3 regions of the Allobosea sp. GW821-FHT09G06 genome follow, and region 2 is predicted to be linked to each of the others. Evidence: riboswitches for the same ligand, from Rfam matches in the RefSeq annotation. Region 2 holds a riboswitch; each other region holds the start of a gene.
What was found. A riboswitch is a leader RNA that binds a small molecule or an ion and turns the genes downstream of it on or off. The one in region 2 is predicted to bind cobalamin.

Region 1 (5,155 bases), on a different contig from region 2:
CGCCGCAGCCGCGCACAAGGCCGGTATCGGCGCGACGATCGAGATCACGCTCGGCGGCTCGATCGATCCCGCCCGCTTCTCGCCGATGCAGGTCAAGGCCAAGGTCAAGCTGCTCTCGGACGGCGAAGCGGCGCTGGAGACGATGAAGGCGCCGTTGAGCGCCGGGCCGACCGCGGTTCTGACCTGGGACAATGTCACCGTCGTGGTGATGAGCCGCTCGGTCAGCCTGTTCGACCGCGCGATGTACTACGCCAACGGCATAGGCCCGACCGATTTCGACTTGATCGTCGTGAAGTCGCCCCACACCGAATTCCATATGTTCGACCAGTGGTGCGCGCGAAACTTCAACATCGATGCGCCCGGCGCGACCTCCGCCAACCTGAAAAGCCTCGGCCACACCATCTGCGCCCGGCCCATCTACCCGCTCGACGAGGGCGTCACCTTCGCGCCCCGCGCCACGATCTACGAACTGTGAGGAGAAGACCCGTGCCCAGGATCGAGGCCGTCGATTTCTTCTATCTCGCCATGCCCGTCGTCACCGACGAGGCCGATGGCAGCCAGGATGCGCTGCTGGTCAGGGTCGCGGCTGGCGGCCATGTCGGCTGGGGCGAATGCGAGGCGGCGCCGCTGCCCTCCATCGCCGCCTTCATCTGCCCGATGTCGCATGGCGTCTGCCGGCCGGTCGCCGATTCCGTGCTTGGCCAGACCTTGGAAAGCCCGGAGGACATCGCCCGCATCGCCGCCGCCGTCGCCTATAACTCGATGGACCTGCTGCAGGCGCCGCATACCTTCTCGGGCGTCGAGATGGCGCTGTGGGATATCCTCGGGAAGATGCGGTCCGAGCCGGTCTGGCGCCTGCTCGGCTACGCGAAAAGCCATCCCAAGACGCCCTATGCCTCGGTCCTCTTCGGCGACACGGCGCAGGAAACCCTCGAACGCGCCCGCGATGCCCGCAGCCGCAGCTTCCGCGCCGCCAAGTTCGGCTGGGGGCCGATCGGGCGGGGCAGCGTCGAGGCCGATGCCGAGCATTTCGTCGCCGCTCGCGAGGGTTTGGGGCAGGACGGCATCCTGCTGATCGATACCGGCCAGATCTTCATCGAGGATGTCGAGCGCGCTGCTGCCCGTCTGCCTGCGATGGAGAAGGCGAAAGTGCTCTGGTTCGAGGAGCCCTTCCACGCCAGCGCGCTCGAAGCCTATGGCAGCCTGGCCAGGCGCAGCCCCAAGGTCCGTTTGGCCGGCGGGGAGGGCGCCCATAACGAGTCGATGGCCCGGCAGCTCATCGATTATGGCGGCATCGGCTATGTCCAGATCGATTGTGGCCGCATCGGCGGCATCGGCCCGTCCAAGGCGGTCGCGGATTATGCGGTCGCGAAGGGCGTGACCTTCGTCAACCACACCTTCACCTCGCATCTGGCGTTGTCGGCCTCGCTCCAGCCCTATGCGGGCTTGGCCGAGCACGAAATCTGCGAATACCCGGCGATGCCGAAGCCGCTCGCCACGGCGATCTCGGCCAATCATCTGGAGCGTGACGCGAACGGGCAGGTCGCGGCGCCCGACGCGCCCGGCCTCGGCATCAAGGTCGCGACCACGGCGCTACGCGGCTATCTGCAGGAGGTCGAGATCTCGGTAGGCGGCAAGCGGCTCTACAGCACGCCCAGCCTCTGAAGAGCTGTTCGCTTGACGCAGCGCCAAGCCCTTATAGGGTGTGCGCCGATCGAGGTTCTCCGGGTTGCTTCCGGAGCTAAGAGGGAATTCGGTGCTGCGCGCTTACGCGCAAAAGCCGAGGCTGCCCCCGCAACTGTAAGCGGCGAGCTTTCCGTCCATCGTCCACTGGCGCCTGATGCGCCGGGAAGGCCGGGCGGAAGCGGCATCGACCCGCGAGCCAGGAGACCTGCCCCGGTCGTCGAAGACGTCTTTCGGACGGGGTGTTCCGGAGCTGTGTGTGTCGATGGCGGCCTTGTGCCGCCTTCCCGTCCCACATGCCCAAAGCTGCCCCGGCCGTCATCTCGGGGAGCGATGAAGTCCATGTTCACGAAGACAAATGCACAGGCCGCTCGGGGCGGCTTGACGGCCGCGTGCCGCGCACTCTATCAGAAATGCAACATTATTACATTTCGGATGGCCTCGATGCCGGCTGCGCGCCCGTTCAATACCTTGCTTCGCCTCTCGGCCGCCGCGCTGTTCGGCGCTCTCGCCGCCGGCGCGGCCAGCGCGGCGCCGACCAAATACCCGCTGACGCTGGAAAATTGCCGCGAGACGATCACCTTCAACGCCGCGCCCAAGCGCGTCGTCGCGATCGGCCAGACCCAGACGGAAATCCTCTATGCGCTCGGCCTCGGCGATCGCGTCGTCGGCACCGCGGTCTGGTTCTCGCCGGTGGCCAAGCCCTATGAGGCGGTCAACGCCAAGGTGAAGCGCCTCGCCGATAACGACCCGAGCTTCGAGGCGGTGCTGGCGCAGGAGCCCGATCTCGTCACCGCGATGTTCGAATGGCATGTCGGGCCCAACGGCATCGTCGGCAAGCGCGACCAGTTCGCCAAGGTGAAGGTGCCGGCTTACGTCTCGCCGACCGATTGCGTCGGCAAGGACAATTCCGGTGCCGGCGACGGCGTGCGCACCCAGATGTTCACGATGGAGTTGGTCTATCGCAACATCCGCGAATTCGGCGCGGTCTTCGACGTCGCCGACCGGGCCGAGACGCTCGTCGCCGAGCTCAAGGCCCGCGAGGACAAGGCGGTCGAGCAGGTCGCCAAGCTCAAGGCGCAGGACGTGCCGGTCGTCGTCTGGTTCTCCAGCAAGGACATCAAGGGCGACGGCTTCATGGCCGGCAAGAACGGCGTGCCCGCCTATATCCTGTCCAAGCTCGGTGCCCGCAACATCATCGCGACCAACGAGGAATGGCCGCTGGTCGGCTGGGAGAGCATCGCCGCCGCCAACCCGGCCGTGATTGTCACCGTGAAGATGGACCGCCGCCGCTTCCCGGCCGATGATATCGAGAAGAAGCTGGAATTCCTCAAGACCGACCCGGTCGCCAGCAAGCTCGATGCCGTCAGGAACAACCGCGTCGTCATCCTGGATGTCGGCGCGACCCGCGCCGGGCTCGACACGGTCGACGGCATCGAGACCCTCGCCAAGGCAATCGCCGGCTTCGGTCTCTCGCGTTGAGCCACGCCGCCCATGGGCCGAACTGGCCGGCGCGGATCGGCATCGCACTGGCCTCGCTGCTGGCGCTGACCTTATCGGTCGCGCTGGCGGTGACGATCGGCGAGATGCGCATCCCGCTGGACACGGCCCTGAAGGCGCTCGGAAACGGGCTGTTCGATCTCGACTTCCCGGTCAGCGCGATCCAGCAGGGCGTCATCTTCGATTATCGCCTGAGCCGCGCGCTGATGGCGGGGCTCTGCGGCGGCGCGCTCGCTCTGTCCGGCGCGATCCTGCAGGCGCTGCTGCGCAATCCCTTGGCCGAGCCCTATATCCTCGGCATCTCGGCGGGCGCCTCGACCGGCGCCGTCGCGGTACTGATCCTCGGCATCAGCATCGGCGGCGCGGTGCTCTCGGTATCGGCCGGCGCCTTCATCGGCTCCTGCGCCGCGCTCGTCGTCGTCGCCTTGCTGGCGGCAGGGGCGGGCGGCGCGAGCGACCGCGTCATCCTCGCCGGTGTCGCCACCTCGCAGCTCTTCAATGCGGCCACCGCGACGATCGTGACGACGCTCGCGAGCGCCGAGCAGGCGCGCGGCGTGATGTTCTGGCTGCTCGGCAATTTCGGCGGCGTGCGCTGGCCCGATCTCTGGATGGCGGCGCCGGTTGCCTTCATCGGCTTCGGCATCTGCATGCTCCACGCCAAGGTGCTGGACGCGTTCGCCTTCGGCGTCGATGCAGCCGCCTCGCTCGGCGTCGCGGTGACGCGGGTGAAGGTCGTGCTCTTCGCGACCACGGCGGTGATGACGGCGGTGATGGTCTCGATCGTCGGCACCGTCGGCTTCGTCGGATTGATCATCCCTCATGCCGCGCGCTTCCTCGTCGGCTCCGGCCATGCCCGCCTGCTGCCGGCCTGCCTCGTCATCGGCGCGATCTTCATGATCCTCGCCGACATCCTCTCCCGCATCCTGATCCCGCAGCAGATCCTGCCGATCGGCGTGGTCACCGCCCTGTTCGGCGCCCCGGTCTTCGCGCTCATCCTTTACCGTGCCCGGAGGCCGGCATGACGCTCGCCACCCGCGAGGTCCGCTGGGGTGCCGGCGGCCGGATGATCGTCGACGGCGTGACGCTGGAGGCTGCGCCCGGCCGCGTGCTCGGCCTGATCGGTCCCAACGGCTCCGGCAAGTCGAGCCTGCTCCGGTTGCTCTGCCGCCTACGCAATGTCGCGAGCGGCGTCGTCACCCTCGACGGAAACGACATCGCCGCCGTGCCGCGCCGCGAGCTCGCCCGCCGTCTCGCCTTCGTCGAGCAGCAGGCGACGACCGAAATCCAGCTCTCCGTCTGCGATGTCGTTCGGCTCGGCCGCACGCCGCATCGTGCCGCGTTGGCCTCCTGGAACGACGCCGACGAAGCCGCCGTCAACGAGGCGCTGGCGCGGGTCGGGCTCACCGAGCGCCATGACCAGTTCTGGCATACGCTCTCAGGCGGAGAGCGCCAGCGCGTCCATATCGCCCGCGCGCTCGCGCAGGAGCCGAGCGAGCTGATCCTGGACGAGCCGACCAATCATCTCGATATCCAGCATCAGCTCTCGATCCTGAGCCTGGTCCGCCGCCTCGGCATCACCTGCATTATGGCGCTGCACGATCTCAACCTCGCCGCCATGTTCTGCGACGAGATCGCGCTGCTGCATGATGGGCGGCTTCAGGCGGCCGGCGCGCCGGAGGAGGTCCTGACGGCCGAGGCGATCCAGCGCATCTTCGGTGTCGCGGTCTCGATCCGCTTGGGAGACTCAGGCCGCCGACACATCGAATACCTGATCGAGGCCGAACCGCGGAAGGCTGCACCCGGAAGCGATTGAGGCCGGGCCTCTACTCCGCGGCCGCCTGCCGCTTGTCGAAGAAGCGTTCGCAGGCTTCGGCGACGCGCGCGACGGAGGCGTCGTTCACATCGAGATGGGTGACCCAGCGCAAAGTGCCGTAACGCCCGCTGACGGCGATGCCGCGCTCGCGCAGGAAGG
Region 2 (5,155 bases):
GGCTCCTATATGGACTATGCGATGCCGCGTGCCGCGGATGTGCCCTTCTTCACCTTCATCAGCGAAGGCGTGCCGACTCGCACCAACCCGGTCGGCGCCAAGGGCTGCGGCGAAGCTGGCTGCGCCGGCTCGCTGCCCTCGGTCATGAACGCGATCGTCGATGCCCTCTCGCCCCATGGCGTGCGCCATATCGACATGCCGGCGACGCCATTGGCGATCTGGAAGGCCATTCACGCGAAGGCCTGACATGGTCGCCGGGTTTGGATCGCAGGCGCGGCGTCACCGTCGCGCCTGCTGTGCTTCATTCGTCAGTGCGCGGCCGCGCGGATTTCCCGTGCCGCCTCGACCATGTTGACGAGTGCGGGGCGGACCTCCTCCCACTTCCGGGTCTTCAGGCCGCAATCCGGATTGATCCAGAGCTGGTCGTCCTTCAGCCGCTGGCGTGCGAGCTTCAGGAGTTCGGTCATCTCGGCGACATCCGGCACGCGCGGCGAGTGGATGTCGTAGACGCCCGGGCCGATCTCGTTCGGGTACTTGTAGCCGACGAAGGCGTCGAGCAGCTCCATCTTCGAGCGCGAGGTCTCGATCGAGATCACGTCGGCATCCATCGCCGCGATGGCGTCGATGATCTGGTTGAACTCCGAGTAGCACATATGGGTATGGACCTGCGTTTCGTCGGCGACGCCCGACGCGCAGATGCGGAAGCTCTCCACCGCCCAGCCGAGGTAGTGCTTCCAGTCGCTCTTGCGGAGTGGCAGACCCTCGCGCAACGCCGCCTCGTCGATCTGGATCATCGCCGCACCGGCCTTCTCCAGGTCGAGCACCTCGTCGCGGATCGCCAGCGCGATCTGCTTCGACGCCTCGCTGCGCGGCAGGTCGTCGCGCACGAAGGACCAGTTCAGGATCGTGACCGGGCCGGTCAGCATCGCCTTCATCGGCCGCTGCGTCAGCGACTGGGCATAGCGCCACCACTCGACCGTCATCGGCTTCGGCCGCGAAACGTCGCCGAACAGGATCGGCGGACGCACGCAGCGCGAGCCGTAGCTCTGCACCCAGCCGCCGCGCGTGAAGGCGAAGCCGGCGAGCTGCTCGCCGAAATACTGCACCATGTCGTTGCGCTCGAACTCGCCATGGACGAGCACGTCGAGGCCGATCTCCTCCTGCCAGCGCACGGCGCGAGCGGTCTCCTCGCGCAGGAACTGCTCGTATTCGGCATGGCCGAGCTGACCCTTGTCATGGGCGGCGCGGGCCTTGCGGACCTCCGGCGTCTGCGGGAAGGAACCGATCGTGGTTGTCGGGAAGGCGGGCAGGTTGAAGCGGGCGCGCTGGAGCTTGGCGCGGTCCGCGAAACCGCTCTTGCGGCGAGCGAAGGCCTCCGTGACCGCAGCCATGCGCGCTGCGACGGCCTTGTCGTTGACCTTCGGCGAGGCCCTGCGTGCGGCCGCTGCCGTGGTCGAGGCGGCCAGCCTGTCCTTGACGGTGCCGCGCCCGCCGCCAAGCGAGCGGCCGAGCGTGGAGAGTTCGCCCATCTTCTGTACGGCGAAGGCAAGCCAGTTCTTCACCTCCGGATCGAGACTGGTTTCGAGTTCCAGATCGATCGGGCAGTGCAGCATGGAGCAGGACGGTGCGACCTGGACATGGTCGGTGCCGCGCCTGGCCGCGACCGGCTCGATCTTTGCGAGGACCGCCTCCAGATCGGTCTTCCAGATGTTGCGGCCGTCGACCACGCCGAGCGAGAGCACCAGGCCTTGCGGCGCTTTAGCCAGAACCGCATCGAGCTGCTCGGGCGCGCGGACGAGATCGAGATGCAGGCCTGCGACCGGCAGGGATACCGCCGTGTCGAGATTGTCGCCCAGTGCTCCGAAATAGGTGGTGAGCATCACCTTGAGCTGCGGCAGGGCGTGCGCGATCGTCGCATAGGTCCGATGCAGCGCGGTGCGGGCGGCCTCATCGAGATCGAGCACGAGGCAGGGCTCGTCGATCTGCACCCATTCCGCGCCATTCGCCGAGAGACGGCGCAGCACATCGACATAGACCGGCAGCAATTCGCCCAGCAGCGACAGCGGATCGAAGGACGTGTCCTTGGACTTGCCGAGCTTCAGGAACGTCACCGGGCCGAGCAGGACAGGACGCGTCTCGTAGCCGAGCGCCTTTGCCTCGCGATACTCCTCCACCGGCTTCAGCGAGGCGAGCTCGAAGCTCTGCCCCGGTGCGAACTCCGGCACCATGTAGTGGTAGTTGGTGTCGAACCACTTGGTCATTTCCTGCGCCGGGACGCCATGGGCATGATCGTGGTTGTGATGGGCATGGCCGCAGGACGTATGCGGCTCGGCTTCGCCCTGCGAGCCGCGAGCCATGGCGAAATAGGTGCCAAGCGGCACCGGCCCACCCTTCCAGCCATAGATGTCCGGGATCGCACCGACCATGACGCTGGTGTCGAGCACCTGGTCGTAGAAGGAGAAGTCGTTCGACGGGATCACGCTGATCCCTTGCGCCTTCTGGCGCGCCCAATTGGCCGCGCGCAGGCCCGCAGCGGCCTCGACGAGCGATCTTTCGTCGGATTTTCCGGCCCAGAAGCTTTCGAGCGCGGTCTTGAGTTCGCGGCGCGGACCGATGCGCGGCGTGCCGAGTGCAGCGACAGGTACTGATTGAGACATAGGCTTAACCCCGACTAGTTGGGGGCAAAGGCCAAAGCGGACGCGGGACGAGGACCGTCCGGACGCAAGAATCCGGGCGGGGCCGCCAAGCGCACCACCGGGACACCCCGCCCGAGGACGTTCATGTTGTCGGGGCAGGTCTCCTGGCTCGCGGGTCGTCGCTCTTGCCCGTCTTCCCAAGGCCTCGCGGCCTCAGTGACATGGGTGGGCAGAAAGCTCGCCGCTGACAGTTGCGGGGGCAGCGCCGGTCTCTCACCGGCTTCCCTCTTAGCTCCGATACGGCAAGCCGCACCGAAGAACCTCGACGCCGCATCATGGGCCGCCATTCGCGGGTCGTCAACAAGAGATATAAAGACATATTTATGTCTTCATGTCGGGCATGCGCTCGGGCGTTGCCGCCGAGATGTCCTCGCTTTCCACATGCGGTTGAGGAAGAGCATACGACCGATTGACATCGGAGCGGAGAGTAACGCTAGATGTAGTTGTCGATGGTCTCTCGAATCGCAAGATCGAGAGCTAAGAGGGAAGCCGGTGAGAGACCGGCGCTGCCCCCGCAACTGTCAGCGGTAAGTTCTTAGTCCAGCGTTGTCACTGAGGCTGCAAGGCCTTGGGAAGACGGACGAGAGCGGTGACCCGCGAGCCAGGAGACCTGCCGCGACCTTTGTTTACGTCCTCGGGCGGGGTGTCCCGGTGGTGCGCTTGGCAGGTCGCGGCATCGTATCGTCGCGCGCCTTCTCGACGCGACCGCTCGGCCTTTGCCCCCAACATCTTGGGGTTGATGCCGATGTCTCTTTCTCTTGAAGCCGAACGGCCTTCACTGGCCCCGCTGGGTGCCGAACCTGCTGCATCGCCGCGCGCCGCAGCGGCGGAGCCCGGCTACCAGCTCATCCGCCGCAACGGCGCGGTGACGCCCTTCGACCCCTCAAAGATCGCGGTCGCCCTGACCAAGGCTTTCCTGGCGGTCGAGGGCGCGAGCGCCGCCGCGTCCCGCCGCATCCATGATGTCGTCGCCGACCTGACCGAACAGGTCGTCTCCGGCCTGTCTCGCCGCGCCGCGACCGGCCGCACCTTCCATATCGAGGACGTGCAGGATCAGGTCGAGCTCGCGCTGATGCGCGGCGAGCATCACAAGGTCGCCCGTGCCTATGTCCTCTATCGCGCCGAACGGGCGCAGGAGCGGGCCAGGGCGCAGGCCGGGTCCGCGCCGGCCGCAGCCGCGCCGTCGCTGCAGATGAAGCTCACTGACGGCACGCTCGTTCCGCTCGACGCCGCCCGCCTCGACAAGGTCGTGCGCGAGGCTTGTGCCGGGCTCGACGGCGTCGCGGCCGAGCCGATCCTGATGGAGACCCGCCGCAACCTCTATGACGGCATTTCGCTCGACGAATTGGCACTGGCGCCGATCCTCGCTGCGCGGACGCTGATCGAGAGCGAGCCGAACTACGCCAAGGTCTCGGCCCGCCTCCTGCTCGACAAGCTGCGGCGCGAGGCGCTGAGCTTCGTCCATGGCCATGCCGAACAGGCGACGCAGGAAGAGATGGCCGCCGGCTACGGCGACTACTTCACCGCCTATCTCAAGACCGGCATCGAGAATGAATTGATCGACACCGAGCTAGGCCGCTTCGACATTGCCCGCATCGCGGCGGCGCTGAAGCCCGAGCGCGATCTCCAGTTCGACTATCTCGGCTTCCAGACGCTTTACGACCGCTATTTCCTGCATGTCCGGGGCAACCGCTTCGAGCTGCCGCAGGCCTTCTTCATGCGCGTCGCCATGGGCCTCGCCATCCGCGAGATCGACCGCGAGGGCAGGGCGATCGCGTTCTACGACCTGCTCTCCTCCTTCGACTTCATGGCCTCGACCCCGACCCTGTTCAACTCCGGCACGCTGCGCCCGCAGCTCTCGTCCTGCTTCCTGACCACGGTCGCCGACGATCTCGACGGCATCTTCAAGGCGGTGAAGGACAACGCGCTGCTCGCCAAGTACTCGGGCGGCCTCGGCAATGACTGGACGCCGGTGCGCGGTCTCGGCGCGCATATCAAGGGAACGAATGGCGAGAGCCAGGGCGTGGTGCCCTTCCTGAAGGTCGCCAACGACACGGCCATCGCCGTCAACCAGGGCGGCAAGCGTAAGGGCGCGGTCTGCGCCTATCTCGAAACCTGGCATGTCGACATCGAGGAGTTCCTCGATCTCCGCAAGAACACCGGCGACGACCGCCGTCGTACCCATGACATGAACACGGCGAATTGGATTCCCGACCTGTTCATGCAGCGCGTCGAGGCCGGCGGCGACTGGACGCTGTTCTCGCCCGACGAGGTGCCGAACCTGCACGATCTCTATGGCAAGCCGTTCAAGGCGGCCTACGAGGCCTATGAGGCGAAGGCGGCCAGCGGCGGCATCAAGGTCTTCAAGCGGATCAAGGCGCTCGATCTCTGGCGTCGCATGCTGACCATGCTGTTCGAGACCGGCCATCCCTGGATCACCTTCAAGGACGCCTGCAACC
Region 3 (5,155 bases), on a different contig from region 2:
ATGACGCAGCGCGGCACCATGGTGCGGATCGAGGGCTCGCCCTCGATGGCCCGATCTGACATATCAGATAACGGGCGATGGATCCGTAGCCCTGGGTCGCGCGACTGGACTAATTAGACGTTTTGAGTCTAGTTAGGATGGTCGCGCGCAGTTTGGATTTTGTCAAGACTGCAGAAGCTGCAATGCCGGACGGAAACGAAGGTTCCAACGTTCTCCCTGCGGAGGATGCCAATGCCCGCACCGACCAGATCGCCGATGCGGCGCTGCGTCTGTTCGCCCGCTACGGCTACAAGCGCAGCTCGATGGACGACATCGCCAAGGAGGCGGGGCTCGCCAAGGCGACGCTCTACCTGCACTTCAAGGGCAAGGACGATGTCTTCCGGGCCATGCTGGACCTGCTCGGGCGACGGGTCGAAGCACGTTGCCGTGAGGTCGTGGCAAGGCAGGGGCCGTTTCCGGAGCGGCTCGCGGCGCTGCTTCAGGCGCATCACGGGCTGGCCTATGCCAGCTTCGGCACCGGCGAGCATCTCGTCGAACTGAAGGCCGTGATGAACACGATCGCGACGCGTGAATTGCAGGCCTTCGAGCGGATCTTCTCGACCTTTGCCCGCGCGTTGCTGATGCAGGCCGAGCAAGGCGGCGAGATCAATCTATCGCGCCTGCCGGCCAGCGCCGACGACTGGACCGCCAGCCTGCTCTTTGCCGCCGCGGGAGCGAAGCTCGGCACGCCACCCAGTGCCGCGGATTACGCGCGCAGGCTGGACGCGATCGCGTCGGTCTTCGCCGCAGCGCTGGCGCGATAAGCGAGAAGAAAGAACGCAACATGCAGGATGACGGCAGGACCGAGCTTCAGCCCCTTACCCCGCTTCGCATCCAGCCGGTCACGCAGGCCGCTTTCGAGCCTTTCGGCTAGATCGTGGAAGCCGGGGAAAGTGGCCGCACCGCGAATAACGGCACCGCGCGCCGGCACGATATCCATGCTCATCCGGCTGCCGAGGTCCGGGCCGGCACCAGACTTGTGACGTCGATCTTCTCGGCCAAGCAGCAGCAGCGGGGCCTCGCGATCGCCATGCTGGAGCGGCATGTGAATTCGATCCAATGGATCGTCCCGCTCGATGGCGCCGGCCATATCGTCATCGTCGCCCGGGACGGCGCGGATGGCCGGCCCGATCTCTCGACACTCGCCGCCTTCTCGTTCTCCGCTTCGCAGGGCGTGATCTATCGCCGCGGGCTCTGGCATCATCCGATCATGGCCATCGGCTCCGATGCGCGTTTCCTCGTCCAGTCCTGGCAGGATGGCACCGAGGCGGATTGCGAGATCATCGCGATCGAGCCCAAGGTGCTCGCTGCGAACGACGTAAGCTGACGAGGGGTTTCAGGTAGCGCGTTGTGCGATGATGGTCCTCGTCGCTGCCGTCCACAGCCTTCGCGCCTGCCGCGCCATCGGTAGCTTGACGCCACAATCTCGCCATCTACGTTAATCCGTGTCGAGGTCTTCGGAGCGATCCGAAGCTAAGAGGGAATCCGGTGACGTGCGCTTGCACGGAACCCGGAGCTGCCCCCGCAACTGTGAGCGGTGAGTTTTCGGCTACCTGAAGTCACTGGCGTCCGCGCCGGGAAGACAGCCTGAAAGCAACGACCCGCAAGCCAGGAGACCTGCCCCGACGCAGTGATGATGTCGCGCGGGCGGGGTGTCCGGCGGAATCGCAGTGCACCGGGCGCCCGCCGCCGGTCTGCCGCGCTTCCTCCCTTTGCCCCGGCCGCGACAGCGAGGGGCTGGACGACCATGATAGAATTGACGGGGTCGAGAGGCGGCCACGCGAGCGGTCGGGCGTGGACTACGCCCGGAGCGCCTGCGCCAGGTATGAGTTATTGCAATGTTATAACGTTGCGATAAGAGGCAGGTATGAACTCTGTCTCCGCTTCTGTGCCTGCGTCCTCTGCGGCGCCCCTGGATCCGCTTGCGCTTTACGCCAGTGCTATCGACTCTTCCGATTATGTCGCGCGTGTCGCGCCGCTCATCCGCCAGCTCGCGCCCGGGATCGACGATCTGATCGACATCGGTGCCGGGGGAGGGCAGCTGGGCGCGGCGCTGCGCCGGCCCGGCGCGCGCTGGACGGCCATCGAACCGTCTCCGACGATGCAGGCCCGGCTCGCCGCCCTGCCGCAGCCGCCGGTCATCATCCCGCATGGCTGGGACGACGTTGCGGTCGATTGCGAAGCCGCCGCTACCGTCCTGGCCGCCACCATGCCGGGCTATTTCACGGATGCCCCCGGCTTCCTGGCACGCTGCCGGCAGTGGGCTACCCGTCAGATCGTCTGGATCGTCGCCGCACAGAAGGCACCCAAGGGGCTGATCCTTTCGGCTTGCCTGCCGCGCGAATGGCACCGCGAGGACGAGACACCCGGCATCGATCTGGTGCTGGCGCAGCTCGGCAACGACCTGCCCGATCGCGTGGATGCGGTCGACTGGACCTTCTCACTGGTGCTGCCGGACCTGCCGGCCTTCGCCGCCTTCCAGGCCGATCGGTTGAGCTGGTCGCCCAACGATCCGCGCCGGCCGCAGCTTTTCGACCATCTCCACAAGCAGGCCGTGCCCGTGCCGGGCGGCTTTCGCCTCTCCTGCCATCGCCGCTCGGCCATCCTCGTCTGGAACCTGTCATGATCCGCCTGAATTCCCGCAAAGCCTGCCTGCTTGCCGCGACCTGCCTGACGGCGATCGGGACCGTGCCCGCCTTCGCCCAGACCGAAATCAAGCTCGACGAGCTCGTCGTCACGGCGACGGGCCGCCCCGAGCCGCGCAGCAGCATTCCCGGAACGGTCCAGGTCATCGATGCCGCGCAGATCGAGCGGGCCCGCGCGCAATCGATCACCGACCTGCTCGCGGAGAACGCCGTCGGTTTCTTCAGCCAATGGACGCCCGGGCAGACCTCGATCAACATCCGCGGCGGCGCCAGCGACGGTCAGGGCAAGGATTTCCGCAGCCAGGTGCTGGTGCTGATGAACGGCCGTCGCGCCGGCACGGCCAACCTGTCCAAGCTCTCCGCCGCCGATGTCGAGCGCATCGAGATCATCCGCGGACCGTCCTCGGTCGTCTATGGCAGCCAGAATATCGGCGGCGTCATCAATATCATCCTCAAGACCGGCCGCACCGCTCCGGGCACGATGATCGAAGGGGCAGGAGGCTCCTGGGGGCTGCTGCAGGGCAAGGCCCAGACCGGCGGTCTCTATGACAGCATCGACTATTACGCCGGGATCTCGGGCGGCACGCGCGACGACTACCGGTCCGGCCGCGGCGGCACGACCATGGCCAATACCGGCTGGAAGCGCCTCGGCATCGCTGGCGCGCTGGGCTTGCAGATTAATCCCGACCACCGCATCGAGACGACGCTGCGGACCGACGGCATCTACGATGTCGGCTTCCGTGGTTCCGGCGCCAACACGGTCAGCCAGGAAGACCGCTACAACAACTCCGTCGACATCACCTATCGCGGCCAACTCCCCGGCGGACAGTATCGCTGGATGCTGCAAGGCTATGCCGTGCAGGACGTCGACAATTTCCGCTGGGCTTCGCCGGTCATCCGGGGCGGCACCGGCCTGCCGGCAGCCGGCACGTCAGCCGATTACAACCGCCGCGAATTGAACATCGTCGGAACCCGCTTCCAGCCGAGCATGACGCTCTGGGCCGGCAACGACCTGCTCGCCGGCTGGGACTGGGAGCGCAGCACATTGCGCTCGATCCGCGACCGCATCGGCGTTCCCGGCAATCCGCTAACCCCCGTCTCGCCGCAGGACAACAACCAGTCCGAGACGGTCAACGCGCTCTATGTCGAGGATTCCCAGAAGCTCTTCGACGATCGCGTCACCCTGCGCGCCGGCGTGCGCCGGACCTTCGGCACGACCAGCTTCGAATACACGCCGAACCTCGCCGGCCAGCGCCCGCGCGAGGTCGACTATCAGGCGACGACATATTCCACCGGCGCGACCTTCAAGGCGACCGACCGGCTGACCTTCCGCGTCGGCTATGCGACCGGCTTCCGCGCCCCGACGGCGACGGAGCTCGCCGCCGATTTCAACACGCTCGGCGGCGGGCGCATCTTCGGCAATCCCTCGCTCAAGCCGGAGACAAGCGAGCAGGTCGAGGCCGGCGCAGCCTATGCCGGCGACGGCTGGCGCGCGGATTTCGCGATCTTCCAGAACGTCATTTCCGACCGCATCGTCACCCGCGCCCGGACCAATGTCGCCAATACCTCCGACTATGCGAACAATGCCGGAGACGTCGTCGTGCGCGGCGTCGAATTGCAGCTCGATGCCGACCTCCTCAAGCTGGCCGGATACGACAACACCGCCTGGCGCTGGTCGGTGTTCGGCAACGGCTCCTGGAATTTCGACATGGAGGACAAGGGCGCGGCGGCGACGGCCAACAGCCGCAAGCCGGAGCGCATGTACCAGTATCAGGCGGCGATCGGCACGCGCTTCGGCCAGAGCGGCGTGCGCTATCCGTGGTCGGTGCAGGTCTCGGGCGTGCTCTATGGACCGATGTGGTACAACACCGAGGAAAACCTGCTCATCCCCTTCGCCGAGCCCAACCGCGACTGGATCCACCGCAAGAACCCGTTCTGGGTCTGGAACCTGCGCGGCGAGGTGGAGGTGAGCAAGGGCGTGAAGCTCTTCGCCCTGGTCAACAACCTCTTCAACAAGAACGAGCACCCGATCTTCATCGGCATCGACAAGCGGCCCTACAAGCTCGATTCCCGCTTCGCCAATGGCGGCTACGGCACGTCCATGCCGGGCCTCGAGTTCCAGGCCGGATTGCAGGCGCGGTTCTGAGTGCGGCGCGTCGCCCTCACCCTCGCGGGCCTCATCGGCGCCGCGGCTCCTGCCGTCGCCGAGCCTCTCCGGCTGACCGACGCGGTCGGCCGGGCGGTCGAGATCGCGCAGCCGCCGCAGCGCATCGTGCCGATCTTCGCTTCCAACGCGGAGCTCGTGGCGGCGCTGGGCCTCACCGATCGCATCTTCGGCGTCGAGAGCTATACGCGCTTTCCCCCCGAGCTGACGCAGAAGCCGCAGGTCGGCGGCCGGCTCGGCTTTTCCGTCGATGCCATCGTCGCGCAACGCCCGGACCTGCTGATCGTCACGCCGGCAAGGCAGGCGA

Region 1: linked by a shared signal. The riboswitch ahead of AC07NY_RS16425 (ABC transporter substrate-binding protein) and the one ahead of metE (5-methyltetrahydropteroyltriglutamate--homocysteine S-methyltransferase) in region 2 are both predicted to bind cobalamin.
Region 3: linked by a shared signal. The riboswitch ahead of AC07NY_RS01870 (hypothetical protein) and the one ahead of metE (5-methyltetrahydropteroyltriglutamate--homocysteine S-methyltransferase) in region 2 are both predicted to bind cobalamin.

What each region holds. Positions count from the first base shown of each region.
Region 1 covers NZ_JBWKOI010000003.1:41,677-46,831, forward strand. The annotation lists gene AC07NY_RS16415 (M81 family metallopeptidase) at 1-475, shown strand, start outside; gene AC07NY_RS16420 (mandelate racemase/muconate lactonizing enzyme family protein) at 487-1,665, shown strand; cobalamin riboswitch at 1,701-1,913, shown strand; gene AC07NY_RS16425 (ABC transporter substrate-binding protein) at 2,128-3,165, shown strand; gene AC07NY_RS16430 (FecCD family ABC transporter permease) at 3,162-4,205, shown strand; gene AC07NY_RS16435 (ABC transporter ATP-binding protein) at 4,202-4,996, shown strand; gene ltaE (low-specificity L-threonine aldolase) at 5,007-5,155, opposite strand, start outside.
Region 2 covers NZ_JBWKOI010000002.1:408,854-414,008, forward strand. The annotation lists gene AC07NY_RS12050 (xanthine dehydrogenase family protein molybdopterin-binding subunit) at 1-246, shown strand, start outside; gene metE (5-methyltetrahydropteroyltriglutamate--homocysteine S-methyltransferase) at 309-2,657, opposite strand; cobalamin riboswitch at 2,774-2,976, opposite strand; cobalamin riboswitch at 3,129-3,328, shown strand; gene AC07NY_RS12060 (ribonucleoside-diphosphate reductase subunit alpha) at 3,442-5,155, shown strand, end outside.
Region 3 covers NZ_JBWKOI010000001.1:391,159-396,313, forward strand. The annotation lists gene AC07NY_RS01855 (TetR/AcrR family transcriptional regulator) at 183-803, shown strand; gene AC07NY_RS01860 (hypothetical protein) at 746-1,084, opposite strand; gene AC07NY_RS01865 (ureidoglycolate lyase) at 974-1,366, shown strand; cobalamin riboswitch at 1,474-1,678, shown strand; gene AC07NY_RS01870 (hypothetical protein) at 1,907-2,665, shown strand; gene AC07NY_RS01875 (TonB-dependent receptor) at 2,662-4,830, shown strand; gene AC07NY_RS01880 (ABC transporter substrate-binding protein) at 4,831-5,155, shown strand, end outside.